4 regions of the Agrobacterium sp. NPDC089420 genome follow, and region 3 is predicted to be linked to each of the others. Evidence: riboswitches for the same ligand, from Rfam matches in the RefSeq annotation. Region 3 holds a riboswitch; each other region holds the start of a gene.
The links. A riboswitch is a leader RNA that binds a small molecule or an ion and turns the genes downstream of it on or off. The one in region 3 is predicted to bind cobalamin.

Region 1 (7,444 bases), on a different contig from region 3:
CGGAACTGGAGGCTGCCGCGTGCCGTGATGTCGATCAGCCCATTGCCGTGCCGCTCGGCGAGATCGCACAGTGCCATCATCGCCCGGGGCGTGATATCCGCCTCGAATGCGATGCGCGACAGAAAGCCGTCGCCGGTCCGCATGGGTGTGGAGAGCGCAGGGCACAGACCGCGGCGACCGAATGGCTGAACGGGATCGGCAGCGGCCACCATCATGCGCCCACCCTTGCAGAGCCCGGCAGCGTCAGCATTTCCAGCTCCGCATCCACCGCATTGCGGCGGCTATGCCACAGGCCGCGACGGCGGGCAGACAGGAAACGCTCGGCCATGACCTCGGCCGCCTTTGGATTTTCACGCAGGATGAAATCGCGCACCGCCTCATCACCGAAATAGGCGTCATAAAGCGCCTCGATCAGCGCGGAGGACACCGCATGGGTGGTTTCGGCAAAACCGACCAGCCGGTCCACCGTTTCGGCAAATTCCGCCGCTCCGCGCGGACCGTGCCGCATCTGGCCGGCAATGAAGCGCGGATTGACCGCCCGCGCGCGCACCACCCGCGTCAGTGCCTGCGTCATCGATCTCGCACGCGGGCGCGCCGGATCGGTCGTGTCCAGCGCCACGATATCGGCGGCGCCGCCGAGGGCGGATTTCGCGGCGGAGAAACCGCCGATGAAGGCGACATCGGAAGAACCGTCGAGAAGATCGCGGCCGGGATCGTCGCCGGTATGAACCAGAAGATCGGCCCGGCGCACCTGCTCCGTGAAGCCGGCATCCTCGAAAATGGCAAGGCCATCTGCACCGCCAAAGGCATGACTTGCCGCGTCGAGATAAGCCTGCCCAAGCTCCTCGCGTTCGTCCCATTGGCCGCTGGCGAGCTTTTCCTCGATACCGGCGCCATAGGTTCCGGGCGCAGAGCCGAAAATCCGCGCCGGAATATGCCCAAGCAGGGCCGCCTCTTCCGCCAGGGGATTGTCTCCCGGCGCCTCATCCCGCCGCGCCACGGCCCTCGCGGCGGCGTCAAGAAGCGCGATCAGCGCCGGAAACATGTCGCGGAATAGGCCGGAAATGCGAAAAGCGACGTCGACTCGCGGCCGTCCGAGGCTCGCCGGCGGCAGAACCTCGATGCCGGTAACACGTCCCGTCGCCGGATCGTGGATTGGCCGCGCGCCCATCAGATGCAGCGCCTGCGCCACGTCTTCGCCGCCATTGCGGAGGCTGGCGCTGCCCCAGAGATCGAACACCAGATGTTTCGGCCATTCGCCATGGGTTTGCAGATGATGGCGAAGCACCTCTTCTCCCGCCATCCGGCCGAGCTCGAAAGCCGTCGGCGTCGGCATGGTGCGCGGATCGGCGGCATAAAGATTACGGCCGGTGGGCAACACATCCAGCCTTCCGCGCGCCGGCGCGCCAGAAGGGCCGGGCGCGACATGCCGTCCATCGAGCGCGGCAAGCAGCGCGGCTTTCTCCGCCCTCGCACTTTCAAGCCTCAGCGGATCGGCTTCCCCTTCCGGATAACGGCCGAAAATATGCTGGCCATCCTTGATGGCGAAATCCTTCAGATCGCAGAGAAAGGCATCGATACGCGAAAGCGCCGCATCGGCGTCGTCCTTCATCCCCACACCCGCCTCAGCCGCAAGGCCGATTTCCCGCGCTTTTTCAACGATCAGTTTCGCCAGCCGGTCGCGCCGCCGCCGATCAAGCCCATCAGCCTGCGCATATTCATCGACCAGCTGTTCCAGCGCCAATTGCTCCGGCGAAAGCCCGGCATTCACCAGCACCGGCGGCACATGGCCGATTGTGACCGCGGCGATGCGCCGTTTGGCCACCGCCGCCTCGCCGGGATTGGAGACGATGAACGGATAGATCACCGGCAGCGAGCCGGTGACGATTTCCGGAAAACAATCGCGAGAAAGCGCCACCGTCTTGCCCGGCAACCATTCCAGCGTGCCATGCGCACCGACATGCACGATGGCATGCGCCTGCGCGACCTTCTGCATCCAAGCGCCGAAGGCGACGAGAGCGTGGCGCGGCGGCAGGGCAGGATCGTGGTAATCTACCCGGCGATCTTCATTGCTTCCCCGATCCGGCGCGAGCGCCACGACGATCTGGCCAAAACGGGCGGCACGAAAATGGAATGCGCCACCGGCGAGCGCTTCGTCACTTTCCGGCGCTCCCCATGTCGCATACAAGCCAGCCGCAGCGGCATCCGGCAAAGCTGCGAGAAAATCATGATAGCCGGAAAGATCAATCACCGCATTCTGCTGCTCGACACGATTGAGCAGCGCTCGCGCCGTTTGCGGAATATCCTCTACCACATAGCCGGCATCGGCAAGATCGCGCAGCATTTCAAGCACGCTTTGCGGTACATCGAGACCAACGGCATAACCGGTGCGCCCCGGCGCCGCCCCGGGATAGTCCGGCATCAGAATGACGATCCGCCGATCCTGTTTCGAAGCCTGTTTCAGGCGCAGGAATGCCGCGATACGGTTTGCCACCTGTTCGACACGGTCCGCCTCCGGCACATTCAGGAGGCTGGCGCCGCCATCCAGCCGTGGCTGTTTGAACGAAATCGCACCGGCGAGAAGCCGGCCGTCCAACTCGGGCAAGACGACATGCATCGCAAGATCGGACGGATTGAGCCCGCGTGCATTGTCCGCCCAGCCGTCGCGCCGGGTGGTTGCCATCACCACCTGAAAAACGGGAACGCCGACGCGGTCGAACAGAGTCTTGCCGCCATCATCGATCTGGCTGGCAAAGGCCGTCGCGGCGATGATGGCACCGGGCTGAAGATCGGGAAGCACGGTTTCGAGGAAACGGATGGCTTCCCCATCCTTCAGACCGCTGACAAAAATCGGCAACGGCGCAAAACCGCGCGCAGATAGTGCGTGAAACAGCGCATCGACAGGCGCGGCATCCGCCGCCAGAAGCATGGACCGATAAAAGAGAATGGGCAGAACGGGTGCGCCTGCAAGAAAACCGGCACAAGCCTCGTCCCGCGCCACGACACCCAGATCCGGTCGATAAAAGCCTGCTTTCGACAGAGGTTCGGCCTCTGTATCAGGCCATTTTCCGCCGCCTGCCAAAACAGCCAGGCCGGCGGCAAGACGCCCCATGTTTTCCTGTCCGCCCTCCCGGAATAAGGAGAGGATGGAGGTCAGCGTCGACGTGTCCACGGTGGAGGCCGTTTCGAGCTTTTCATCTCTTTCGCTGCATTCACCCGGCAAGAGCACAAGCTTGATACCGCGCCGCCGCGCCAGAATGGCGAGCTGATCGACGCCGTAACGCCAGCGCTCCGCCCCACCGAGAATCCGGATAACAATAACCCGCGCGTGCGCCGCCGTCTTTTCGATCCACAGATCGACCGACATGGGATGCCGAAGCTCGGAAAGGTTGGCGGCGGACAAAGACGGGAGGGTATTTCCCTCCCGCCGCCACGCCCGCTCAAGCCCGGCAAGATCGCTTGCCGAAAAAGACAGCATCACCACATCCGATCGGGGCTGGTTGAGATCAACCGGCTCGATCAGATCGTCCAGAGACGAGGATGTGGTGGCCAGGATATGCATGGGTCAGGCAGCCAGCATCTGTTCGATTTTTTCACGATTGATGCCTTTTTCACCGATGATGACGAGACGACTGCGGCGCTCCTCGCCCGCCGCCCAGGGACGGTCGTAATAATGGTTGACGCGGCTGCCGACCGCCTGCACCTGTAGGCGCATGGGCTTGGCGGAGACCTCGATGAAACCCTTGATGCGCAGCACATTTTCGGCAGCCGCCGTCTCGGCGATACGAAGCGCCAGCGCTTCCGGATCGGTGACGGCCGGCAGGTCGATGACGAAGCTGTCGAAATCGTCGTGTTCATGGTCGAACGCGCCATCATGGTGGGTACGGCGGTTTTCGATATCCTCTTCCACCGCAAGGCCAAGGCCGATCAGCACCGCGGGATCGATGGCGCCATTCGACGCGACGACGATCTTCGCAGCCCTCGGCAAATGATCGAGCACATGCGCCTTCGCCCTGTCGAGGCCGGCATCATCCAGAAGGTCGCCCTTGGTCAGCACGATAAGATCTGCGCAGGCCACCTGGTCTTCGAAAACCTCTTCAACCGGATCGTCATGATCGAGCGCCTCGTCATTGACCCGTTGGGCGGCCAGCGCTTCCATGTCGTGGGCAACCTGCCCCTCTGCAAGGGTGGCGCCATCCACCACGGCGACCACCGCGTCCACCGTCACACGGCTCTTGATCGCCGGCCACTGGAAGGCCTGCACCAGCGGCTTCGGCAGGGCAAGGCCGGATGTCTCGATGAGGATATGCTCCACCTTCGGCCGGCGGCTGAGGATTTGTTCGATGGCGGGCTGGAAATCATCCGCCACCGTGCAGCAGATGCAGCCATTGGCCAGTTCGACGATGTTTTCTTCCGGGCAGCTCTCGATGCCGCAGCCTTTGAGAATTTCCCCATCGATGCCGATATCACCGAATTCGTTGACGATGATGGCGAGCCGCTTGCCGTCCAGCTTTTCGAGAAGTCCGCGCAGCAACGTGGTTTTTCCCGCCCCCAGAAAGCCGGTAACAATCGTGCAGGGAACGCGGTCCAGAAGGGTGCTCATAATTTCTCCTCGGTAAAATCGAATGGGGGAACGCGCGCCACCATGCCGCGCTTCAGTGGTTCGGGGCGGCCGCGCCAGGGCATCAGGCCATCGGGGGCAGCAGCCAGCAGCCGTGCGCCGGTCAACAAATCTTCCGCGTCACCGGGGTTCAGCCCGCCGAAAACATAGGACCAGCCATTGGCACTGCGCAGCACGGCGCTGAGGCCGCGCTTGCAATTGGCAAGGCAATTGACGGAACGGACGACGACGCGTGCTTCTTCCGCTTTTGCGATCACGGCATCGGCGAGACGGGAACCGGGGCGCGGTTCGGCATTGGGATCGGCTTCATCACGACAGCTTCTGCAAACGAAGACGGTCACGCCGGACGCCGTTTCGTCCCGCGCGTTTCCGCCTGCACATGAAGATGCCGCTGAAATATCCAAACCGTATCGTTTCCCGCGCCTTGCAAAAAAATCTCGGGGGTGCGGATATCGAAAACGGCATGCGGACAGGCGCAAACCGGATGTTCGATCTGACCGACTGACCGGAGCACCCCGCCCGGCAGACGTTTTCCTGAAACGGCAGGTCTCCTGGCTCGCGGCTCTACACCCTGACACCGCCTTCCCGAACCATCGCGCAGGTCCAGTGGCTTTACGGTGCGGGCTTACCGCTCACAGTTGCGGGGGCAGCCACGGAGTGACCCGGTAATCGGGTTGGAACCGTGTTCCCTCTTAGCTTTTCCCGTTGCCGGGAAAAGACCGTCAGTGACTTACCCTTAGGCTGAACGGGCGTAAGGGTCAATGCCGCGCCCTGTCCCCCCGCGCATTGCCGGGTGCGGCAAATTGGGTATAGTCGCCGCTCCGAATGGCGGCGCCGTACGGCCCCGCGCCGCTGGATGAGAAGGAACATGCGATGACACGCGACATCAGCGACAACGAAGCCGAACGCCACCGGCAGAAAATGGTCAACCGCAAGTCGGTGCAGGATGCCGAAGTTGCGGCAAAAACCATCGAGAAAGGCCTGCTGATGATCAATACCGGCCCCGGCAAGGGCAAGTCCACCGCCGCTTTCGGCCTTGCGCTGCGCATGCTCGGCACCGGGCGGCGGGTGGGGATCGTGCAATTCATCAAGGGCGCATGGTCGACGGGCGAACAGCAGGCGCTGACTTTGTTCGGCAACAAGGTCGTCTGGCGCACCATGGGCGAGGGTTTCACCTGGGACACGCAGGATCTGAAACGCGATGTCGCCGCAGCCGCTAAGGCCTGGGAAGAAGCAAGGACCCTGATGGCCGACGAGACCATTGGCCTTCTGATCCTCGATGAGTTGAACATTGCACTGCGTTACGATTACCTGCCGCTGGAGGAGGTCGTCGAAACGCTCGTCCGCCGCAGGCCCGATCTGCATGTCATCATCACTGGCCGCAATGCCAAACAACCCCTCATCGACGTCGCCGACATGGTGACGGAGATGACGCTGGTGAAACACCACTTCAAGGCGGGCGTGAAGGCTCAAGCCGGGATAGAATTCTGACATGACCGCACGGGTGCTGATGTTTCAGGGAACCGGCTCGGATGTCGGCAAATCGCTGATGGTCGCGGGGCTTGCCCGGGCCTTCACGCGGCGCGGCTTCTCCGTCATGCCGTTCAAACCGCAGAACATGTCGAACAATGCGGCGGTGACCGCCGATGGCGGCGAGATAGGCCGGGCGCAGGCGTTGCAGGCGCGGGCGGCAGGCGTAACGCTTTCTGTGCACATGAACCCGGTTCTCTTGAAACCCCAGAGCGAGACCGGCGCGCAGGTGGTGGTGCAGGGCAAGATCCTCGGCAACGCCAAAGCCGCCGAGTATCAACACATGAAGGCCGGGCTGATGCCGCGTGTCCTCGAAAGCTTCAAGCACCTGAAACAACAAGCCGACCTTGTCCTGGTGGAAGGAGCGGGAAGCGCCTCGGAAATCAATCTGCGCGCCAACGACATCGCCAATATGGGTTTTGCCCGCGCCGCCGATGCCCCCGTCATCCTGATCGGCGATATCGACCGCGGCGGCGTCATCGCCAGCCTCGTCGGCACCAAGGCGGTGCTCGACGCCGATGACGCAGCGATGATCGAAGGTTTTATCGTCAACCGATTTCGCGGCGATCCGGCGCTGTTTGCGGACGGGATGCGGATAATTGCGGAAAAGACCGATTGGGCATCCATCGGGCTTCTGCCGCATTTTTCCGATGCCGCCAAACTGCCGGCGGAAGATGCGCTGGGGCTTTCCGGTCCGGCCCAGCAGAAGCCCGGCGCAAAAATCCGCATCGCCGTGCCGATCCTGCCGCATATTTCCAATTTCGACGATCTCGATCCATTGGACATGGAACCGGATGTGGAGCTGATCCGCATAAGGCCGGGTCAAACCATTCCCGCCGATTGCCGGCTGGTCCTGCTTTGCGGCTCGAAATCGACCATCGCTGATCTTGCCGTGCTGAAGGAGGGGGGGCTGGACATCGATATCAAGGCCCATGCCCGGCGCGGCGGCTACGTTCTCGGCCTCTGCGGCGGATACCAGATGCTTGGAACAGCCGTTGCCGATCCCGACGGCATCGAAGGGCCGCCGTCTACCGTTGACGGGCTCGGCCTGCTGGATGTCGAAACGGTTTTGACCGGTGACAAGCGGCTCGTTTCCGTGCGGGGCCGGAGTTTCGACGGTGTTGATTTATCCGGCTATGAAATGCATGTCGGTGAAACCACCTGCACCACAGGCAACCTGCCATTTTCGACGATTGACGGACATGCAGACGGCGCCGTTTCTCCAGACGGCCGCATCTTCGGAACCTATATTCACGGTCTTTTCGCGGATGACCGCCAGCGCGGCGCATGGCT
Region 2 (7,444 bases), on a different contig from region 3:
GACGCCGACGAAGCCGGGCTTCATCACGAAACTGTCGCCTGCCGTATACCGCTGCGGTTCGCCGCCGTCCGGGGTGATTTCGATGACGCCGGCCAGAATATGGCAGAACTCGAAGGTTTCTCCCTTGATGGAGCGGCTTTCGCCCGGGGTCGCTTCCCATATGCCGGTCTTTACGGTTCCGTCGCGGGCTTCGTCCAGCGCCCAGGTCTTGAAGGAAGGATCGCCGGCGATCAGGCGCTCCGGCAGGGCCTTGGAGGCCTTCGGTTCGAAATCGGGATTGGTGTCGATGGGCTTGAGAAGCGGCATGGATTTTCCTTTCTGAGATGGGGGGTGATCAATATCCGCGGCTGCGGTCGATGAGGCCGAGCGGCTGGAGGCCGGACTGGTATCGTTTGATATTGTCGATGACGGTGCGGGCGGCGGAATGGGGCTGGGTGACGCTGGCAATATGCGGCGTCAGCAGGATTTTCGGATGGGTCCAGAAACGGTGATCCGCAGGCAGCGGCTCGGGGTCGGTGACGTCGACCACCGCGCCGGACAGCCTGCCGCCATCGAGCGCATCAAGGAGCGCGTCGTGGTCGAGTTGCCTGCCGCGTCCGGCGTGAACGAGCGCCGCGCCATCGGGCAGCAGGCCGAGGCGCTCGGCGTTGAGGAGCCCGGTGGTCTCGTCCGTCAGCGGCAGCAGGCAGACGAGGATGTCGCTGGCGGAAAGAATGGCTTTCAGCCCCTCATCGCCATGGTGACGGGTGACGCCGTCGATCTGGCGCGGCGAGCGGCTCCAGCCGGCAAGCGGAAAACCGAAAGGTTGCAAGCGCTCCAGTGCCGCAACACCCAGCATGCCGAGGCCGAGAATGCCGACCCGGCATTCCTCCGCCTGCCGCTGGCCCGGCAGGGCCTTCCATAGGTGCCTGCGCTGCTGTTCGAGATAGGTCGGCAGGTTGCGGTGAAGGGCAAGCACGCCGAGGCAGACATATTCCTGCATCATGCGGATGATGCCTTCATCCACCATGCGTACCACCTTCACCGTCTCCGGGATCGCATCGATATGAAATTGGTCGACACCCGCGCCGATCGAAAACAGGATTTCGAGATTGCGGTAACGGGCGATGTCCTGCGGCACCGTCCAGGTGATGAGGTAACGCACCGCATCGGGATCGACGGTGGAGGCATCCATCGAAAACGGCAGGTCCGGCAGCGCGGCGGCCAGGGCCTGCCGGAAGATTTCACCGCGCTTTGCGTCGGAATTGAAGAGAAACGTCATCGGAAATCCGTCGTTCGGTTAAGCGGCGCAGCGGCGGCCAAGTGTTTCCAGCATCGACTGGCAGGCGAAAAGTTCACTCGCGGTTATGAATTCGTCCGGCTTGTGGGCGCGGCCGATATCCCCCGGGCCGCAAATGATGGCATCTATGCCCGCCGCCTGGAAAAGCCCGGCCTCCGTTCCATAGCTGACGGCTGCGAGGTTGGCGGTGCCGGTCAGTTCCTCCAGAAGCAAGGCAAGCGGCGCATCGGCTGGAAGCGATAGCGCGGGGTAAGCGCTCATCGGTGTCCATTCGATATCGACGCCCTTTGCGGCAAGCGCTTCGACGGCGCTTTTTACCGGCTCCAGCAGGGCGAGAGGGGAGACGCCCGAAATTGCCCGCGCTTCCAGTTCGATGGCGCAATGATCGGGAATGATGTTGATCGCCTGCCCGCCCTTGGCCGTGCCGATCTGCAGCGAGGAATAGGGCGGCTCGAAGGTCGCTTCGAAAGGTCCCTGCGTCAGCGTATCGGCGGTTTCGACCGCCTTCGCCATGATGCCTGTCATCAGGTGAATGGCGTTCACCCCCTGGTCCGGGCGTGAGGAATGACCGGACCGGCCGCGCAGGGTGATGCGCGCGGCGGCCTTGCCCTTGTGGGCACGAACGGCGCGCATATTGCTCGGTTCGCCGATGATGGCGCCCGCCGGCGGGGCACAAAGCTGCGGCAGGCTGGCGATGAGATGCGGAACGCCGCGGCAGCCCGCCTCCTCGTCATAGGAAAAGGCGATATGCACCGGCCGTTCAAGCGCCATGCGCGAAAATGCCGGCGCCGCGGCGAGCACAGTGGCTAGAAACCCTTTCATGTCTGTCGTTCCGCGCCCGTAAAGCCGGTCGTTTTCGGTTCTCAGCGTGAAGGGATCGGAAGACCATTCCGGTTCTCCGGCCGGCACCACATCCATGTGGCCGGAGAGGATATAACCGGCGGCATCGGCTGGCCCGAAAGTAGCGAAGAGATTGGCGCGGTCGCCCTCCGGACCCGGCAGCAGCGAGACTTTCGCGCCATGGCTTTCCAGATAATCGGCGATCCATCCGGCAATATCGCCATTGGCGGTTCCAACGACGGACGGAAAGGCGACGAGACGCTCAAGGATTTCGATTGCGTTCATGCTCGTCCCCACTGGCCGCTGGCCGGATTATTCACCGCAGAAGCTTAGAGCGGCTGGCGGCGTTTATCTGCTGAAATGGCAATGATTTCGGTAGATTGTTGTGTGCTCCCAGGACTTTCAGAAAATTCCTGCCGGCAAGGCCGGTTATCTTCGGATGTCGTGGGCTGGGCTGCCGGGACAGATGGTTCCGCGCCGGAGGGGATGAGAGCCGTTGGTTATGGAGCTGCTCAAAGTCGATAGTTTCGAGTTGCGGACCGTGGATATAGCCGATGTGGAGGCGAATCATCTGCATGCCCTCTCCATGGCTGTCGGATGGCGGTATCACGCCAATGAATGGTGTTTCCTGCGTCAATGCGGTATCGGCCTTGCGGCGCTGGACGAGATCGACCGCGTGGTCGCAACCGCGATGCTCTTTCCTTACGATCAGGCTTTTGCGACGCTTGGCATGGTCATCGTTTCCCCGCGCCTGCAGGGGCAGGGCGTAGCACCCTGGCTGGTGCGGCAGCTTGTGGCGAAACATCCCGCCGCCGCCTTGCGGCTGAACGCCACGGAGGTGTCGCGGCGGCTTTTTTCAGGGCTCGGTTTTACCGGAGATACGGAGAAGGTGCATCTTCTGCGGGGAAAGGCCCGTGGCAGCGCCGAGACGCCGCAGCCTGGCAAAAGACAGCGGATCGAGCCGCTTTCGCAAGATCATTTGCCCGCCGTGGAAGATCTGGACCGGGCGGCTTTCGGCGTTTCGCGCAGGACCGTGTTGCAACGGCTCCTGCGGGAGAACAACGGTTACGGCCTGTTCGAGGCCGATCGCCTTGTCGCCTTCGCGCTGCGGCGGGCGGCCGGGCGGGGCCACATCGTCGGCCCGGTGGTTGCGGATGACGAGACGGATGCGATTGTACTGGTGAGACGGCATCTTGTCGATCTCGACGGGCAGCTCGTCCGCCTGGATACCGTGCGCGACGATGGTCTTCTGACCGATTTTCTGGCGCAATCCGGGCTGGTTGCCATTGAAACCCTGACGACCATGTCTAAAAATACACCGCAGCCGTCAGGTTCCGGGTCGGCGGGAGTTTTCGCCCTGGCAGGCCCGTCCCTCTGCTGAGCCCCGCCGCGTCTCATCGAATTATCCGATATGCTTTGATTTGTTTCCCGCCAGCATGCGGCGCGGAACCTTTCCCATGCGTTTGCGCGACATGCTTTGGCGATTGACGCCCGGTCTCTTGCCCCGTATGTGAGAAAGCGACGGTTCCTGCAGCCGAAAGGCGAAGGGATTAATAGGGAACATGGTGCGGGTGATGATCATCGCCCAATGCCGTGGCTGCCCCCGCAACTGTAAGCGGATTGCCGTTCATCCTCGTGACGCTTCAACGCGTCATGCCACTGCATTCCGCGGAATGCGGGAAGGCAGATGAAGGGCGCAAATCCGTGAGCCAGGAGACCTGCCGTCAAAATATGAACCATCGTTACGGGCGGGGAAGCCCGGAGGAGGATATTGTAATGTTATTTTATAACATTTGCTTTGCGTCCCGTCGTCGTTCTCCGTACAAGACGTTCCGCTGTTGCCGCGCGTTCTAGCGCTTGCCGCTCTGGAACAAGCGATTTAATTTCGACTGGAGAACATATGTTTCATTCTGGACGCCTGCCGGCCTATGCCGGCCTTCTGGCCGCTGCGCTCGCAGTTCTGCCCGCCGCTGCCGCCCATGCGGCGGAAACGGTCTATCCCCTGACGATCAACAGCTGCGGTCACGAGATCACCTTCAAGCAGGCGCCTGCCCGCACGGTATCCGTCGGCCAGAGCACCACGGAGGTTCTTTACCTGCTTGGCCTCGCGGACAAGGTGGTGGGCACGGCGCTGTGGATCGGCCCGGTTCTGAAGGGTTACGAAGACGCCAACGCCAAGGTGGAGCGGCTGGCCGACAACGATCCGAGTTTCGAGGCCGTCGTCGGCAAGAAGCCGGACCTGGTGACGACCCAGTTCCAGTGGCAGATCGGCCCCGAAGGTGTCGTCGGCACGCCGGCGCAATTCGCCGAGCTTGGTATTCCCGTTTACACCTCACCGGCTGATTGCGTCGGCAAGGATAATTCCGGCGGTGGTGACGGCGTGCGCAAGACCGGTTTCACGATGGAGCTGATCTATCAGGAAATCCGCGATCTTGCCCAAATCTTCAACGTGCAGGACCGTGGCGAGGAGGTTGTCGCCGATCTGAAGAAGCGCGAGGAAGCCGCCCGCGCCAAGATCGCCTCCGCGAATGGCAAGCTCTCGGCCGTATTCTGGTTCTCCAGCGCCGAACTGGATATCGATCCTTACGTGGCGGGCCGCCATGGCGCTCCCGGTTACATCATGTCGGCGCTTGGTCTGACGAATATCATCGAGAGCGACGAGGAATGGCCGACGGTCGGTTGGGAAACCATCGCCAAGGCCAACCCGTCCGTCATCGTGGCCGGCAAGATGGATCGCCGCCGTTTTCCGGCCGATGACGTTGCCGTCAAGCACAAGTTCCTCGCCACCGATCCCGTCGCCAGCATCATGTCGGCCGTCAAGGAAGGTCATGTCTTTGACATGGATGCGCAGGCAATGAACCCGACCATCCGCACGATCGAAGGCATGGAAACGCTGGCCGAGGCGATTTCGGCTGCCGGCCTCGCCAAGTGAGGGGTTTTTCCGTCCATCTCGGCAGGGCGGGGCTGGCTCTGGCCGCGCTCGCCCTGCTTTTTGTCGCGCTGATGGCCGGAGCGGCCATCGGCGAGACCGCCATTCCCTTCGAGGTGGTGGCCAAGACCATCGCCAACCGGGTCTTTCAAGCGGCTTATCCGCTGGAGCCGCTGGATGAAGGCATCGTGTGGAGTTACCGTCTCAGCCGCGCCGTTGTCGCCGCCTGTTGCGGCGCTTCGCTGGCGCTCGCCGGCGCGGTGCTGCAGTCGCTTTTGCGCAACCCGCTGGCCGACCCCTATATTCTCGGCATTTCCGCCGGCGCCTCCACCGGAGCGGTCGGTGTGGCTCTTCTGGGTTTCGGAGCCGGATTCCTGACCATGCCGGCGGGGGCGCTGATCGGCGCTTTTGTTGCCTTCTCGCTGGTCAGCCTTCTGGTGGTGCGGGCTGGCCATGGCAACAGCGCCATCATTCTGGCCGGTGTGGCCGGCTCGCAGCTGTTCAACGCCATGACCTCGTTCATCGTCACCAAATCGGCCAATGCCGAACAGGCGCGCGGCATCATGTTCTGGCTGCTCGGCAATCTTTCCGGCGTGCGCTGGCCGGATGTCTGGCTTGCCCTGCCGGTCAGCATTGCGGGCCTTGCGGTTTGTCTCTGGTACTCCCGGGCGCTCGATGCCTTTGCCTTCGGCGGACAGGCCGCCGCCTCCCTCGGTATTCCGGTGCGCCGGACCTATGCGGTGCTGATCTCGGTTTCGGCGATCATGACGGCGGTGATGGTGTCGCTGGTTGGCTCCATCGGTTTTGTCGGTCTCGTCATTCCGCACGCGGCGCGCATCTTCGTCGGCGTTCGCCACGGGTTATTGCTGCCGGTAACGGCGCTGACCGGCGCTGTTTTCATGATCGTCGCCGATATCCTTTCACGCATCGTCATTCCCGGTCAGGTGCTGCCGATCGGTGTCATCACCGCGCTCGTCGGTGCGCCGGCCTTCGCCTTCATTCTCGGGCAGAAGAGGGGGCGGTCATGAAATTGTCCGCTCACGACCTGCATTTCCATGCCGGCAATGTCGATATTGTCCGTGGCGTGTCTCTCGATGTCGGCTCCGGGGAGTTTCTGGGCATCATCGGCCCGAACGGTTCCGGCAAAAGCACGCTGCTTTCCATGCTGGCCGGCATCCGCAAGCCGCGCCGTGGCCATGTCACGCTCGGCGACGATCCCCTGGCCTCCTTCGGCCGGCGCGAACTCGCTCGCCGGCTGGCCTTTGTGGAGCAGCAGGCCGAAACCACCGAGCGCATCACCGCGCGGCAGGCGGTGGAGCTTGGGCGCACGCCTTATCTCGGGCCGCTATCCGCCTGGTCAGCCAGGGATGACGCCATCGTCGACGCTGCGCTCGATAATGTCGACATGGCGGACAAGGCAGAACGAAGCTGGCACCACCTTTCCGGCGGTGAACGCCAGCGCCTGCACATTGCCCGCGCGCTGGCGCAGGAGCCGCACATCCTGCTTTTGGACGAGCCGACCAATCATCTCGATATCGGCCACCAGATCGGCCTGCTCGATCTGGTCCGCAGACAGGGGCTGACCGTCGTGGCGGCGCTGCACGATCTCAATCACGCCGCCATGTTCTGCGACCGCGTCGCCATCATGCATCGCGGGCAGGTGATTGCGGCCGGTCCGCCGCACGAGGTCCTCACATCGGCGACGATCGCCGATGTTTTCGGGGTGCAGTCCGTCGTCACCACGGATGAGGGCGGCTTTTCCCATATTCGTTTTCTGCCGGCGCATGGAATGGCCGATCAGACAAAGAAAGTACTGGCGCGATGATGAGATTGAAAAAGCTTCGCCTTGGCGTGCAGCGGCGTCATGCGCTGGCTGGAATTGCATTGGCGCTGGCCACGGGCCTTCCCTTGCATGCCATGGCCGAAACCTTCGAGGTGAAAATGCTGAACCGGGGTGAAAAAGGCCCCATGGTGTTCGAGCCCGATTTTCTGGAAATCGCCCCCGGCGACCGCGTGCGTTTCGTGCCGACCCACAAGAGCCACAATGCCGCGACCATCGACGGCATGGTTCCGGACGGTGCCGAAGGCTTCAAGAGCCGCATCAATGACGAATTCGAGACCGCTTTCGACAGGCCGGGTTTTTACGGCATCAAATGCTCGCCCCATTACGGCATGGGCATGGTGATGCTGATAAAGGTGGGCGAGGCGACCTTGCCGCAGAGCTACAGGGAAGTCGACGTGCCCGGCCGCGCCAAGCCGCGCTTCGAGGACCTCTTCGAACAGGCCGAAAAATGATGCGGCGCCGGAGATCCGACTGTGGCGATCGCCGCCGTCCTCAGCCCTGCCGGGCAATATCCGGCTTTACCGCACAAACGGCATAACGGTGCTGCAGGCCG
Region 3 (7,444 bases):
AAACGCAGCCCTGAACCTGCGTGCCTTCCAGCGCCATCTGGCGCAAACGGATGTAATAAATGGTCTTGATGCCCTTCTTCCAGGCGTAGATCTGTGCCCGGTTGATATCGCGCGTCGTCGCCGTATCGCGGAAGAACAGCGTCAGCGACAGGCCCTGATCGACATGCTGGGTGGCCGCCGCATAGGTATCGATGATCTTTTCGGGGCCGATCTCATAGGCATCCTGATAATATTCGAGATTATCGTTCGAAAGATAGGAAGCCGGGTAATAAACGCGGCCGATCTTGCCCTCCTTGCGAATCTCGATCTTCGAAACGATCGGATGGATCGAAGAGGTCGAGTGGTTGATGTAGGAGATCGAGCCGGTGGGCGGCACGGCCTGAAGGTTCTGGTTGTAGAGGCCCGATGCCATGACCTCCTGCTTCAACGCCGCCCAGTCCGCCTGCGTCGGAATGGCGATGCCAGCTTCTTCGAACAGCACCTTCACCTTCTCGGTGGCAGGCAGCCATTCGCGGTCGGTATATTTGTCGAAATACTCGCCTGACGCATATTTGGAATTTTCAAAGCCCTTGAAGCTCTGGCCCCTTTCCACCGCCAGCCGATTGCTGGCGCGGATGGCATGATAGGTCACGGTGTAGAAATAGATATTGGTGAAATCGATGCCTTCTTCGGAGCCGTAGAAGATGCGTTCGCGCGCCAGATAACCGTGCAGGTTCATCTGGCCAAGCCCGATGGCGTGGCTGGCATCATTGCCCTTTTCCACCGAGGGGACGGAGGAAATGTGGCTCATGTCCGACACCGCCGTCAGCGCGCGGATGGACGTTGCGATCGTCTTGCCGAAATCGGCGGAATCCATTGCGGCGGCGATATTGAGCGAGCCGAGATTGCAGGAAATATCCTTGCCCATATGGCTATAGGACAGATCGGGATTAAATTCGCTCGCTTCGCTGACCTGCAGGATTTCCGAGCAGAGATTGCTCATGCTGATGCGGCCGGCGACCGGATTGGCCCGGTTCACCGTATCTTCGAACATGATGTAGGGGTAACCGCTCTCAAACTGGATTTCGGCGATGATCTGGAAGAACTCGCGCGCCTTGATCTTCTTCTTGCGGATGCGGCTGTCGGCGACCATCTCGTGGTATTTTTCGCTGACCGAGATTTCGGTGAAAGGCACGCCATAGACCCGCTCCACATCATAGGGCGAGAACAGGTACATATCCTCATTGTTGCGGGCGAGTTCGAAGGTGATGTCCGGGATCACCACACCGAGCGACAGGGTCTTGATGCGGATTTTTTCATCCGCATTTTCGCGCTTGGTATCGAGGAAGCGCATGATATCCGGGTGGTGGGCGTGCAGATATACCGCACCCGCGCCCTGACGTGCGCCAAGCTGGTTGGCGTAGGAAAAGCTGTCTTCCAGAAGCTTCATCACCGGGATGACGCCGGAAGACTGGTTTTCGATCTGCTTGATCGGAGCCCCGGCCTCGCGAATATTGGTAAGCGACAGCGCCACGCCGCCGCCGCGCTTGGAAAGCTGCAGCGCCGAATTGATCGAGCGGCCGATGCTTTCCATATTGTCTTCCACGCGCAGCAGAAAACACGAGACCAGTTCACCGCGGCTCTTCTTGCCGGCGTTGAGAAAGGTCGGCGTTGCCGGCTGGAAACGGCCGGAAATGATCTCGTCCATAAGATCACGGGCCAGCTGCTCGTCACCGCGTGCAAGAGCCAGCGCCACCATGCAGACGCGGTCTTCGTAACGCTCGAGATAACGTTTCCCGTCGAAGGTCTTCAGCGTGTAGGAGGTGTAATATTTGAAGGCACCGAGAAAGGTCGGAAAGCGGAATTTCCGGGCATAGGCCTCGTCGTAAAGGTCGCGGACAAAATTGAAGGAATACTGATCCAGTACCTCCTGCTCGTAATATCCCTCCGTCACCAGATAATCGAGCTTTTCCCGAAGGTTATGGAAAAACACGGTGTTCTGGTTGACGTGCTGGAGGAAATATTGCCGGGCGGCAAGGCGATCCTTGTCGAGCTGGATCTTGCCGTTTTCGTCGTAGAGGTTCAGCATCGCGTTCAGCGCGTGATAGTCCAGACCGGCATCCACCGGTTTCTGGCTTGCGGCTGGCGGCTGTGTGGCATCCTTGTTGCGCAGCGCGCTAGAGGTCAGCGTGTCCAAAATCGTTCCAATCCATGTTTGACGTTGGCGACATCTTCCTCCGTGCCCAGAAGCTCGAAGCGATAGAGAAACGGCACCGCGCATTTGCGTGAGACGATGTCTCCGGCGGATGCGAAAGCTGCGCCAAAATTCGTGTTGCCCGCCGCGATGACGCCGCGAATGAGATTTCGGTTGGAGGGTTCGTTCAAGAACCGGATGACCGGCTTGGGCACGGCCCCTTTGGTTCCGCCGCCGCCATAGGTGGGGGTGACGAGCACGTAGGGCTCCGACACCTGAGGCACGTCATCCTCGACGCCGAGCGGCAGGCGAAACAATCGCCGTCCCAGCTTCAGAAGGAAACGATGGGTGTTTTCGGAACGGCTGGAATAATAGACGATCAGGCCCATCGCCCCGCCGCCTCAGCTGATCGCGCCGATCATGTCCGGCCGGAAACCCGCCCAGTGCCGCTCGCCGGCGACAACCACCGGCACCTGCATGTAACCGAGACCGCGGACATGATCGAGCGCATCCGCATCTTCGGAAATATCGACGATCTCATAGGGGACGCCGATGCGGTCCAGCGCACGATAGGTGGCGGTGCATTGGACGCAGGCGGGCTTGCTGTAAACGGTGACGGTCATAATTTCCTCTCTCGAAGCCGATTTTGGACACGGCTCAACATTGCCGATTGCAATTGCGATCGGGCGGCGATGGATCTGTCATTCAGGTGAGGCGCATAGCCCGGGCGTCCTGTCGCATTTCCGGAGGGAAACCGGGATCCGGTTTTCCTGACGGCGCTTCAAGCCGCGCAGAATCACTTTCTACGCCGATGAGCGCAGCAACTTAAAGAAATGCACTGGCATGACTTCACCCCGAAGCTTGTTCTGGAGGGGGCAGAAAAGGGCGAACGCAAATCATTTGCGTCATACACCTTCCTCCGGACACCCCGCCCGTGGACGTTTGCGCTCAAGGCAGGTCTCCTGACTTGCGGGTCAAAACATCCATTCCAGCCTTCCCGGAGCTTTTGACCCCAGTGACCCAAATCGGAACGATGCTCACCGCTTACAGTTGCGGGGGCAGTTTCGGACTTGCTCCGCCATGATGGCGTCACGCACCGAATTCCCGTCTTAGCTCCCGACGCTTGCGAATCGGAAGAACCTCGAACACCACATATAGTATATGAGGAAATTTTCTCGTCAATAAATAGACAGGCGAAAGCCCCACCCTGTGGATCAAAAAGATTCAACACATGGTCAACAAAGACTTAAAGGCCTATGCGCCTTGTCGCTCAGGGACGGAAAAGCGTTAATCTATTCCCAGATTTCGATATGAATATCGGCAGGACGGGCGTTTTCGATCACCCTTTTGCCATTGGGAAGATCGTTTGCAAAAAGTTTGGCGTGGATTGCAACCGCATCGAGACCGTAACCCTGCCATCTGTTGCGCAGCCTCTCCTCCAGCACCGCGACGGACGGACCCACAAAAATGGTGAGATCGAAGCTTGTGGAAAGCGTCGTCCAAGGCGCTTCGTTCAGCAGCAGATAATTGCCTTCCGCCAAGATGAAGCGTGTTTCCGGCGCAATCGCCCGGGCAGAGGCGATTGCGATTTCGCGGGAGCGATCAAAAACCGGGACAAGTACCTCCTGCCCGCCCTTGCGGACGGCGCAGACGATATCGAGGAAACCACGCACGTCGAATGTTTCGGGCGCGCCCTTTCGCGACAGCAGTCCCCGTTGTTCGAGAATGCCGTTATCCATATGAAAGCCGTCCATGGGCAGCACGGCGGCCGTTTCGCCCCGCGCGCGCAAGGCATCACAAAGGGCATCCGCCAGCGTGGATTTGCCGGCCCCAGGGGGACCGGCAATGGCAATGATGAAACGGGATCGACCCTCTGCCCGTCGAAGCACGTCTTCGACGATCGTCTCAAGCTTCAGCGTCATGCGGCAAGCGTTTCCTTCGGCGCTTCCTTGGCGCCGGTCATGAAGGCGACGGCGTCGGACATGGAATAGTCCTTTGGATTGATGACGCACAGGCGCTTGCCGAGCCGATGGATATGGATGCGATCGGCAACCTCGAACACATGCGGCATGTTATGCGAGATCAGAACGATCGGCAGGCCGCGGGAACGTACATCGAGAATAAGCTCCAGAACGCGGCGGCTTTCCTTGACGCCAAGTGCTGCCGTCGGTTCGTCAAGGATGACGACCTTGGAGCCGAAAGCGGCCGCACGCGCCACCGCCACGCCCTGACGCTGGCCGCCAGAGAGGGTTTCCACCGCCTGATTGATATTCTGGATCGTCATCAGGCCGAGTTCGGAAAGCTTCTCCCGGGCGAATTTTTCCATGGCCGGGCGGTCAAGCGCCCGAAACAGGCTGCCCTGAATGCCGGGTTTGCGGATTTCACGGCCGAGGAACATATTGTCGGCTATGGAAAGCGCGGGCGAGAGGGCGAGGTTCTGGTAGACCGTCTCGATGCCCGCCTTGCGCGCCTCGATCGGCGAGCGGAACTGCACGGGCTGGCCTTCCAGCCGGATCTCTCCCTCATCGGGCGTCACCGCGCCGGAAATCGCCTTGATGAGAGAGGATTTGCCGGCGCCATTGTCGCCGATCACGGCCAGGATTTCGCCTGGATACAGATCGAAATCGGCATGGTCGAGAGCGGTCACGCGACCATAGCGTTTGACGAGATTGCGTGCTGTGAGAATGGGTTCTTTTGCCATCAGCCTGCTACCTTTCTGATCCACTGGTCGATTGCGACAGCCATGATGATAAGGACGCCGATCAACAGATAGGTCCATTGCGGGTCGGTGCCGATGAGCCTGAGGCCGAGCGAAAAGACGCCGACGATCAGGGCGCCAAAGATCATGCCCATGATGGAGCCGCGTCCACCGAACAGCGACAGGCCGCCGATAACCACCGCGGTGATGGATTCGATATTGGCAAATTGACCGGCGGTCGGCGAAACCGAGCCGATGCGGCCGATCAAGGCCCAGCCGGCAAAGGCGCAGATAAGGCCGGACAGCGTGTAGACGGTCGTCAGCATGCGCTTGACGTTGACGCCGGCAAGTTCGGCGGCGTCCGGATCGTCACCGACAGCATAAAGATGACGGCCCCAGGCGGTGCGGTTCAGCACATACCAGAGCAGCGCGACAAGCAGGACCATGGCGATGACGCCATAGGTGAAAACCGCGTTGCCGAAACGGATATTGGCGCCGAAGAACTGCAGGATCGGCGCCTGCTGGGCGATGTCCTGGGCACGGATAGTCTCATTCGCCGAATAGAGGAAATTGGTCGCCAGCACGATCTGCCACATGCCGAGCGTGACGATGAAGGGCGGCAGACGCATGCGCGAGACCAGCACACCGTTGATGAAGCCGCAGAATGCGCCGACGGCGAGGCCACAGAGAATGGAAAGCTCCGCCGGCAAACCGTAACGGAAGGTGAACTGCCCCATGATGACGGAGGAGAGAACCATGATCGCGCCGACCGACAGATCGATGCCAGCCGTCAGAATGACCAGAGATTGCGCCGCGCCGACGATGCCGACGATCGCGACCTGCTGCAGGATGAGGGTCAGCGAGAAAGCCGAGAAGAACTTGCCGCCGAGGAGCAGGCCGAAAATGATCAGCGACAGCACCAGAACGATAAGCGGCACGGCCGCAGGGCTGGAATGCAGAAAATACTGGAATTTTTCCAGCGCGCTCTTGTCGTGCGTATCGAAAGCGGCGACCTGCGTCGAACTTCCCGACAGCACCTTTTCAAATTCATTATGCGGCTGAGCCCGCACCGGCTGATCGCTCATGGATATTCCTCCCGATCGCTCCATCGCATCAACCCCGAAAAGCGGGTTTTCTCCAGAGAGAACGATGCGCAGATTCAAAGTATTGTGAAGCGGCCCAATCACCCTTGCGGGGTGTGCGGCGCGCCCGTTTGTGCCTTTGTCCGATCCCCCGGATCGTGCCTGAAATCATTCTGGTCCAAGGGCGGGGGCAAAAATGCCCCCGCGGGTTTCAGTGGCGAGGGATCAGCCCCAGCACTTATTGAGACCTTCCTTGGTGTCGATCGAATCGAGCCCCTTGACCGGCTTGTCGGTTACCAGCGTCACGCCGGTATCGACGAAGGTCTTGCCTTCGGTCGGCTTCGGCTTTTCACCCGTATCGGCGAATTTCTTGACGGCTTCCACACCGAGTGCCGCCATCAGCAGCGGATATTGCTGCGATGTCGCGCCGATCACGCCTTCCGCCACGTTCTTCACGCCCGGGCAACCGCCATCGACGGAAACGATCAGAACATCCTTTTCACGGCCCACGGCCTTCAGCGCCTCGTAAGCACCGGCAGCTGCAGGCTCATTGATGGTGTGAACGACGTTGATGGTCGGGTCCTTCTGCAGCAGGTTTTCCATCGCCGCACGGCCGCCTTCTTCATTGCCGTTGGTGACATCATGGCCGACGATGCGCGGATCATCTTCGTCGCCGATCTTGTTGATGTCCTTCACGTCGATGCCAAAGCCCTTCATGAAGCCCTGGTTGCGCAGCACATCCACAGTCGGCTGGGAGGGGGTAAGGTTGAGGAAGGCGATTTTCGCGTCCTTGGCCTTGTCGCCGAGGGTGCCGGCAGCCCATTTGCCGATCAGTTCGCCGGCCAGAAGATTGTCGGTGGCGAAAGTGGAATCGGCAGCATCGACGGGCTCCAGAGGCGTATCGAGGGCGATGACCAGAAGACCGGCATCACGGGCCTTCTGCACGGCCGGAACGATGCCCTTGGTGTCCGATGCGGTGATCAGAATACCCTTGGCGCCATCGGCGATGCAGGTCTCGATGGCAGCCACCTGGCTTTCGGAATCGCCGTCGATCTTGCCGGCATAGGATTTCAGCGTCACGCCAAGCTCTTTGGCCTTGGCGGTCGCGCCTTCCTTCATCTTGACGAAGAAGGGATTGGTATCTGTTTTGGTAATGAGGCAAACCGACGTATCGGCGGCGGACGCGACGGAAGCGAAAGAAACGCCAAGCGCAAGCGCGCCCAGAAGAGCGGAAACAGTGGTCTTCATGAGATCCTCCCAATGGATATTTGAGCACCATGACGGTTGCCCGACGATCTCCTCTCCTCCGAGAACAGCGACCGTTGGCCCAGATGGAACCACCAAAGGAAACCGCTGTCAATAAATAAATCCGATTGAATTATTAATTCCGTATGGCATTCTAATCTGCGGCAGGGAGGAATATCGCAGCGGACGTTTACGTTGCGATAGCAAGATTGCCATAAAGCCTGCCGGTATCGCTCGTGACAGATA
Region 4 (7,444 bases), on a different contig from region 3:
AGCATCTGCCTGATATCCATGCCCGTCTCGGCATGTCCGCTCCCTGGCATGATTTCGCCATCGGGGATATCCGCTTCGTGGTGCTTGATGGTAACGAGGTCAGCCTTTTTGCCCCGCCGCCCGGCGATCCGCGCCGCGCAATCGCGCAGGACCGGTTGAAGGGTCTCAAGGATGCGGATGCGATCAATGCGCAGGAGTGGAACGCCTCGCTCAGCGACGAGCAATTCGAATGGTTGCGGACTGTTCTGGAAAAGGCGGATGCGGCGGGCGAAAAAGTGATCGTGCTGTGCCATTATCCCGTCTATCCGGAAAATGCCCACAACATGTGGGACGCGCCGCGCATCCTCGATCTCCTCGGCCGCCATCCGTCGGTCGCCGCATGGTTCAACGGCCATAATCACGAGGGCAATTACGGCCTGCTGGGCGCCACCCACTTCGTGAATTTCAAGGGCATGGTGGATACGCCCGACCAGAACACCTTCGCCATCGCCGATGTCTTTGCGGACCGGATCGTCATTCGCGGTTTTGGACGCGAGGAGGATCGGGTGCTGGAGTATTTGCGGTAGAAGTGCTGCCTTGCTGTGATGCCGGACCTCTCTCGAAGCCCTCATTCCTGTGCTTGTCACAGGAATCCAGCCAGCCCAAGTCCTTGGGCTGAAAAGAGTCCTCTCGCCGCGCAGACGCGCGTCGACTGGATTCCTGTGACAAGCACAGGAATGAGGGCAGAGAGGGGTGCTCCGACACATAACAGAGGCTGCGCGCTGCACTAAATCTCGTGCTCGTCGCACCGCCAGCTCAATCTGCCGCGCGTTCCGGAGTTCTGTTTCCCAACTGGTTGCTTTGCCAGCCGCTCATCCACACTTGCCGCAGCTTCTCGCCTTCCAGCTTGAAGAAGCTGCCGGTCGTTTCGCAGCTCAGCACCCGGTCCGAGCGGAAGTTGCGGATGGCCTGCCGCAGCTCGCACCAGGCGACGATGTTCACCGTCTGCGAATAATAGATCACCGCAATCGGGCGAATCCGCCGTTGCGTTTCCGCACCGGTTTCGTCGCGATAGCCGATATCCAGCCGTTCCTCGTCGCGCACCGCCCGCCTGACCGTGGCAAGATCGACGCCCGCCGGCGCCGGCGCGATGATGCCCCAGGCGTGCAGGGCATTGGCGCAGAGCGTCTTCGACAGCGGTTCGGGCAGGGAGGCGACGATCTTGTCGCCGGCCTTTTTTGCCGCCCGCCGCAATTCGGTATCGCCGATGCGGTCGACCATGGCGAGTGCGAGCACGATCGCCTCCGTTTCCTCGATGGAAAACATCAGCGGCGGCAGGCTGAAGCCGGGACGCAGGATATAACCGACGCCGCGCTCGCCTTCGATGGGCACGCGCATGGTCTGAAGCGCGGCTATGTCGCGATAGACCGAACGTGCCGTCACCTCCAGCGTTTCGGCAATCGTCTGGGCGGTAACGGGCCGGCGCGCCAGCCGCAGGATCTGGATGATCTCGAACAGTCTCGATGCCTTGCGCATTGCCGCCTTTCCCTGTGGCCCCGCCAGGCAACTGACATAACGCTGTCAGTTGGGTTTTCTTATAAACGGAAAAACACATTGAGAAACAGGGGTTTTCCCGAATGTGTCATGGATCGTCTGGGGAGATACTGACATGAGTTACGCCGAAAATCTCTGGCTTTTCTTTCTCGTCCTGTTCGGCATCATCATCCTGCCCGGCATGGACATGTTGTTCGTGCTGGCAAGCGCGCTGACGGGCGGCAGGAAAACCGGCCTCTCGGCTGCAAGCGGCATGAGCGCCGGCGGCATCGTGCATTCGCTTTATGGCGCGGCCGGCGTCGGCATGCTCGCCGCCTGGATGCCGTCGCTGTTCCTGCCGCTTCTGATTGCCGGGGCTGCCTATATGGTCTGGATCGGCATCGGCCTGATGCGCAGCGCCATCGTCGTTAATGGCGGCGAGGCGCAGGCGGGCGCTTCGGTGAGAACGGCGTTCTGGCGGGCGGTGCTGACCTGCCTCTCCAACCCGAAGGCCTATCTGTTCATGATGGCCGTCTATCCGCAATTCCTCAAACCGGCCTATGGCCCGATCTGGATGCAGGGGCTGGTCATGGGCGTGATGGTGGCGGCGACGCAGTTTGCCGTCTATGGCGCGCTGGCGCTGACGGCGGATAAAAGTCGGCAATGGCTGGTGTCTTCGCCCGGCGCCACCATCTTCATCGGCCGCGCCGCCGGTTTCATGCTGGTTGCCGCAGCCCTGCTGACACTTTGGGAGGCCCTGTCCTAGACTTCTGTTTTCACGATAAAATTCACCGCAATGTGACTTCTTTTCGCCTTGCGGACAGGGCATCCTCGCGCTGTTCCATCAAGCCTCCGGCCCCGGCCGGAATCAAGGAGAGAGTTTATGAAACTGAAAACCATCGCGGCGGCCATGCTTTTCGGCTGTCTTTGCGCCGGAGCGGTCTATGCTGCCGGCGAAGTCGAAAAGCGTGAAGGCATGATGAAGCAGATCGGCGGCTCCATGGGGGCGCTTGCCGCCATCTCCAAGGGCCAGAAGCCCTTCGATGCCGAAGCCGTGAAAGCCGCCGTGACGACCATCAGCACCAATGCCAAGGCTTTCCCCGACCAGTTCCCCGCCGGCACCGAGACCGGCAGCGCCGCCGCTCCCGCCATCTGGGAAAATTTCGACGACTTCAAGGCCAAGGCGGCCAAGCTCGGCGCCGATGCCGACACGGTTCTTGCCAATCTCCCCACCGACCAGGCGGGCGTCACCACCGCCATGCAGACGCTTGGCGCCGATTGCGGTACCTGCCACCAGACCTATCGTCTGAAGAAATAAATCGCGAATGTCAAAACGCCGCTTCCCGGCGGCGTTTTTCTTTTCGAAAGACACCTGGTCAGGTCGGGTGAGAATGGGGAGAGGAGTATGTCCTCCATTTGGACGAAGCTTCTGGGCGGGGCCGTGGTCGCGGCCATTGCGGGCTACGGAATTTTCACCTGGGTCACGGCGCCCGAGCGCCAGGCCCCCAGCCATTGGGTGAGCCTCGGCGAGCCGGATCTGGCCAATGGCGAAACGCTGTTCTGGGCGGGCGGCTGCGCAAGCTGTCATGCCGCGCCGGATGCCACCGGCGATGCGCTGTTGACGCTCGCCGGCGGACAGGCGCTCAAAAGCCCCTTCGGCACCTTCCATGTGCCCAATATTTCCTCCGATCCGCAGCACGGTATCGGCGGCTGGACGCTGGCGGAATTCGGCGATGCCATGACGCGCGGGGTGGGAAAGAACGGCGAACATCTTTATCCGTCCTTCCCCTACGCTTCTTATGCGCGCATGACGCAGAAGGATGTCAACGACCTCTTCGGTTATCTGAAAACCCTGCCGGCCAGCCAGAACGACGCGCCGGATCACGACCTGCCGTTCCCGTTCAACCTGCGCATGGCGCTGGGCGGCTGGAAATTCCTCTATTTCGACACGGCGGCGCCGGCCCGCGTTGAACTTGCCAACGCCAATGCCGAATTGCTGCGCGGCCAATATCTGGTGGAAGGGCCGGGCCATTGCGGCGAGTGCCACACGCCGCGTGATGCGCTTGGCGGTTTCCTGAACGACAAGTGGCTGGCCGGCGGCCCCAACCCGGAAGGCGAGGGCCGTATTCCCGACATCACGCCCGGCTCCGACAGCATCGGCGCCTGGACGACGGCCGATATTGCCGGCTATCTGGAAACCGGCTTCACCCCGGAATTCGACAGCGTCGGCGGCTCCATGGTCAAGGTGCAGCAGAACATGGCGCATCTGACGGCGGAAGACCGCAATGCGATTGCTGCCTATCTGAAGGCGATACCGTCGCGATAAAAGGGCATGGCTGAGTTGCACTCGCCACGCGCTCCACGTCATGCTCTGGCCTGTCCCGAGCATCTGCAACCGATCGACTGTAAGATACGTGATTGAACCCTCGGGACAGGCCCGAGGATGACGGACGAGAGCACGGCGGCCCAACGGCCCCCGCCAGCAGATCAAACCAACCGTGCCATTGACTCCCGTTCGCGCCCGGCGGATAACAACCTTGTGATGGTTCCTTCCGGACGTTCCGGAAGGTGAAAAGGGAACACGATAGGGAGAATCCTCATTCGTGGCTGCCCCCGCAACTGTGAGCGGAGAGCCTGAAACGAAATGCCACTGGCAAGCCATCCCGTCGGAAACCGAGGTTTCCAATAAGACGAGGGCGATACCGGGAAGGCGTTTCAGGTTTTGACCCGCAAGCCAGGAGACCTGCCATCACGGAAATGTCCATGCCGGCGGGGTGTCCGGAAGAGCGGAATGTCAGGGCCGTCGGTTCGATGCCCCTGTGTCAGTCTCGTATCCCCGTGGTGAAGTGTATCGCATGTGGTCTCGTGGCTCCGGCCATTCGGCCGCATCTTATGGCGCGGGGTCGCGCCGGGAGAGGGGTCACCATGTCAATCCAGCAGAATACGGCCAATGCCGCCGTTTCCGCAAAAACAGCCAGCGTCGCGCAATCGTTGACGGCGATCGTGCTGGGCCTGTTCGTCGTCGGTTTTGTCGGCTTTTCGCATGTGGAAGCCGTTCACAATGCCGCGCATGACACGCGTCATGCCAATGCCTTCCCCTGCCATTGAGGGGCGCGGCATGTCGTTTTTTCGCAATATCGTCTTTACCGCCGTTCTCGTCGGCATCGTCGGCGGTTTCGCCGTCTCGGCCATGCAGGCTTTCGGCACCACGCCGCTCATCCTTCAGGCGGAAACCTATGAAAGCGCCGGCGGCGAAGCGGCCCACAGTCACGATGCGACGGCGCCCGGTGCTGCGGCTCCTGCCCATGAGCATAATGACGAGGCCTGGGCTCCGGCCGATGGCTTCGAGCGCACCGCCTATACCGTTGCCGCCAATGTGCTGACCGCCATCGGCTATGCGCTGGTGCTGACCGGCCTCATCTCGCTGCGCGGCGCCGATGCCGGCTGGCGCGAGGGTCTTCTGTGGGGTGTCGCCGGTTTCGCCGCCGTCATGCTGGCGCCGATGATCGGCCTGCCGCCGGAATTGCCGGGCAGCCCGGCTGCAGCCCTTGAGGCGCGGCAGATCTGGTGGCTCTCGACGGTCGCCGCAACCGCGGGCGGCATTGCGCTGATCGCGTTTCGCCGCGAACCCTGGGCCATCATTCTGGCTCTGGTGTTGATCGTCGCGCCGCATGTGGTGGGCGCGCCATTGCCGCCGGAAGGCGAACATGCGCTGGCGCCGCTGCCGCTGGAGCGACAGTTCATCGTTGCCGCCACCATCACCAGCTTCGTTTTCTGGGCGCTGATCGGTACGTTGAGCGCGTTTTTCCTGAAGCGCTTCCAGCAGGCTTGAAACCATGCAGGACGCAGCGCAATGGAGTGAGGAACTCGATGCGCTGCGTTTTGCCGTTCCCGGTCACGGCGCTTTCTGCGCCGTGCACCGCCTTGCCTTCAAGGCTGTTCTTGGGGCAACACCGGGTCGCGAGGCGGCCCTCGCCTGTTTTCATGAACACGAGGCTGCTTTTATCGCTGCGGCGCTCGGCAAGATCAAACGTTCGAATTTGCCCGCCGGCCGCAGCCTGCATTTGAACAGCCGCGATATTCGCCGTGCGATTGCCGGCGAGGAGCCGGAGTTTGCGGCGCGTGTGTGCCGGGTGCTTGATCGGCGGTAGTCATCGCTGTTCTCACCTCCGTCATCCCGGCCTTGAGCCGGGATCCAGTCAGCCCAAGTCCTTGGGCTGAAAAGACTCTTTTCGCCGCGCAGACGCGCGTCGGCTGGATTCCGGCTCAAGGCCGGAATGACGGAGAGAGCATATTAAAGACGGCAAAGGCCGGTCCGCCTCACCGATGCTCCGCCGCAAAAACCTGAAGTTCCGACTCGGCTTCCGGACCAAAGAGGCCGAGGTTTTTCAGAATTTCTACCGCAAAGCTGACCGGCGCACTGCCGGCGGCCGTGATGACGCCGCCGTCGCTGACCGCCTTCGGCTGGTCGCGATAAAGGCCGTCGCCACGATAGGCCGGATAGGCCTTGTGTGAGGCGAGCGAATTGCCGGTATGGGCTACATGGTTCAGGATACCGGTGCCCGCCAGCGCGCTTGCCGCCGCGCAGATGCCGGCAACCAGCCGGTCCTTTTCGCGAAACCGCTTGACCAGCCCGCCAAGATCGGCGGCCGTGCCCTTTTCCCAGCTGAGACCGCCGGGAATGACGAGCGCATCGAAATCAACGGGATCGAGCGCGTCATAGGAGGCGTCGGGCGTCACATTCAGCCCGCCCATCGAGGTTACCGGCCGCCCGTCCGGGGTGGCATGAACGATCTCGACGCCGAGATAGCTGCGTGCCGCCGCCGCAAGCAGCGCCGGTTCCCAGTCCGCAAAATCCTGCGCCAGCGCAATGGCGATCCGTGTCATGGCCGTCTCCGTCGGTTTCGGTCAGGCAATCGACTGCATGTAGCGCATGCCTGTGACCGGACGCGGCGCGAAATCCATGTTTTCGTAGAAACGATGCGCCGCCACATTGCCGGTCGTGGCGCTGACGGAAAGATAGTCGCAACCCAGCCGCTTGGCGATATCGCGGGCGCGTGACACCAGATGCTGGCCCGTGCCGTGGCCGCGATGGCCGTCGCGCACGAAGAGATGGTGCAGTTCAAGCCCGCGCCGGCCTTCCTGTGCCCTGTAGAGCGGCAGAAGCAGCGCGTAGCCGATCAGCGCGCCATCGGCTTCGGCGACAAGACCATGCACCCAGGGCAGGGGGCCGAACAGGTCGCGCTCAAGCTTGGCCGGGGTGATCGCTGCCGCATCGCCGTGGTAGGAGGCAAGCAGCGTGATCATCTCGTTGAGCTCGGGCAAATCCGTCTTGCGCGCGCCGCGAATGATGACGACGGGAGGTCTTTCCAGTGTAAGGGAGCTATCTTCGGTCATTTTTTCGGTCCTTTGGTCTTATCGGTGCCGTCAGGACGTTTGAAAACAACAAAGCCGCCTGACGGCGGCTTGTTGACAATATGATCTGTCGAGCCGCCCTTAGAGGTAGGCCCAAAAGTACGAGCAGGAGATGGGTGCGCGTTCGTTGATCATGGCGAATGCAATGCGCCCGAATCCGTGATCTGTCAAGCGGCTTCAATCGGCAAATCGTGCGATGGCGGCAACAATCGCGGCTTCCATTCCCGTGTCCCCTGTGGAATGCCCGGCTCCGTCAATGGCGATCAGCTCGCTTCCCGGCCATGCGGCGGCAAGCTCGTAAGCGGTGACGGGTGGTCCCTGCAGGTCGCGCATGCCCTGGATGAGCACGCCGGCAATGCCGGCAAGCCGGCCGGCATTGCGCAGAAGCACGCCGTCCTCCAGCCATGCCGCGTGGTGGAAATAATGGGCGCAGAGGCGGGCGCGGGTCAGGATGTAATCGCCGTCGCGCCATTTCTCTGGAAAGGCGGGGCTGGCCTCCGCGCTGATCGAACCCGCC

Region 1: another riboswitch for cobalamin. It lies ahead of ACI2KA_RS11370 (DUF1636 family protein); the one in region 3 lies ahead of nrdH (glutaredoxin-like protein NrdH).
Region 2: another riboswitch for cobalamin. It lies ahead of ACI2KA_RS20185 (ABC transporter substrate-binding protein); the one in region 3 lies ahead of nrdH (glutaredoxin-like protein NrdH).
Region 4: another riboswitch for cobalamin. It lies ahead of ACI2KA_RS08320 (CbtB domain-containing protein); the one in region 3 lies ahead of nrdH (glutaredoxin-like protein NrdH).

The regions. Positions count from the first base shown of each region.
Region 1 covers NZ_JBJDMY010000006.1:85,915-93,358, reverse strand. Annotated here, with positions in the region: gene cobG (precorrin-3B synthase) at 1-212, opposite strand, end outside; gene cobN (cobaltochelatase subunit CobN) at 212-3,562, opposite strand; gene cobW (cobalamin biosynthesis protein CobW) at 3,566-4,603, opposite strand; gene ACI2KA_RS11370 (DUF1636 family protein) at 4,600-5,025, opposite strand; cobalamin riboswitch at 5,145-5,360, opposite strand; gene cobO (cob(I)yrinic acid a,c-diamide adenosyltransferase) at 5,495-6,112, shown strand; gene ACI2KA_RS11360 (cobyric acid synthase) at 6,114-7,444, shown strand, end outside.
Region 2 covers NZ_JBJDMY010000014.1:106,001-113,444, forward strand. Annotated here, with positions in the region: gene ACI2KA_RS20165 (cupin domain-containing protein) at 1-306, opposite strand, end outside; gene ACI2KA_RS20170 (2-hydroxyacid dehydrogenase) at 335-1,261, opposite strand; gene argE (acetylornithine deacetylase) at 1,280-2,404, opposite strand; gene ACI2KA_RS20180 (GNAT family N-acetyltransferase) at 2,622-3,500, shown strand; cobalamin riboswitch at 3,625-3,860, shown strand; gene ACI2KA_RS20185 (ABC transporter substrate-binding protein) at 4,020-5,051, shown strand; gene ACI2KA_RS20190 (FecCD family ABC transporter permease) at 5,048-6,076, shown strand; gene ACI2KA_RS20195 (ABC transporter ATP-binding protein) at 6,073-6,873, shown strand; gene ACI2KA_RS20200 (pseudoazurin) at 6,870-7,343, shown strand; gene ACI2KA_RS20205 (class I SAM-dependent methyltransferase) at 7,384-7,444, opposite strand, start outside.
Region 3 covers NZ_JBJDMY010000035.1:11,676-19,119, forward strand. Annotated here, with positions in the region: gene nrdE (class 1b ribonucleoside-diphosphate reductase subunit alpha) at 1-2,176, opposite strand, end outside; gene nrdI (class Ib ribonucleoside-diphosphate reductase assembly flavoprotein NrdI) at 2,164-2,562, opposite strand; gene nrdH (glutaredoxin-like protein NrdH) at 2,575-2,796, opposite strand; cobalamin riboswitch at 3,108-3,332, opposite strand; gene ACI2KA_RS25960 (nucleoside triphosphate hydrolase) at 3,466-4,095, opposite strand; gene ACI2KA_RS25965 (ATP-binding cassette domain-containing protein) at 4,092-4,874, opposite strand; gene ACI2KA_RS25970 (ABC transporter permease) at 4,874-5,956, opposite strand; gene ACI2KA_RS25975 (sugar ABC transporter substrate-binding protein) at 6,179-7,201, opposite strand.
Region 4 covers NZ_JBJDMY010000004.1:316,315-323,758, forward strand. Annotated here, with positions in the region: gene ACI2KA_RS08295 (metallophosphoesterase) at 1-566, shown strand, start outside; gene ACI2KA_RS08300 (helix-turn-helix transcriptional regulator) at 796-1,515, opposite strand; gene ACI2KA_RS08305 (LysE family translocator) at 1,649-2,278, shown strand; gene ACI2KA_RS08310 (c-type cytochrome) at 2,396-2,830, shown strand; gene ACI2KA_RS08315 (c-type cytochrome) at 2,918-3,838, shown strand; cobalamin riboswitch at 4,039-4,278, shown strand; gene ACI2KA_RS08320 (CbtB domain-containing protein) at 4,438-4,620, shown strand; gene ACI2KA_RS08325 (CbtA family protein) at 4,631-5,344, shown strand; gene ACI2KA_RS08330 (hypothetical protein) at 5,349-5,663, shown strand; gene ACI2KA_RS08335 (type 1 glutamine amidotransferase family protein) at 5,833-6,399, opposite strand; gene ACI2KA_RS08340 (GNAT family N-acetyltransferase) at 6,421-6,909, opposite strand; gene pip (prolyl aminopeptidase) at 7,105-7,444, opposite strand, start outside.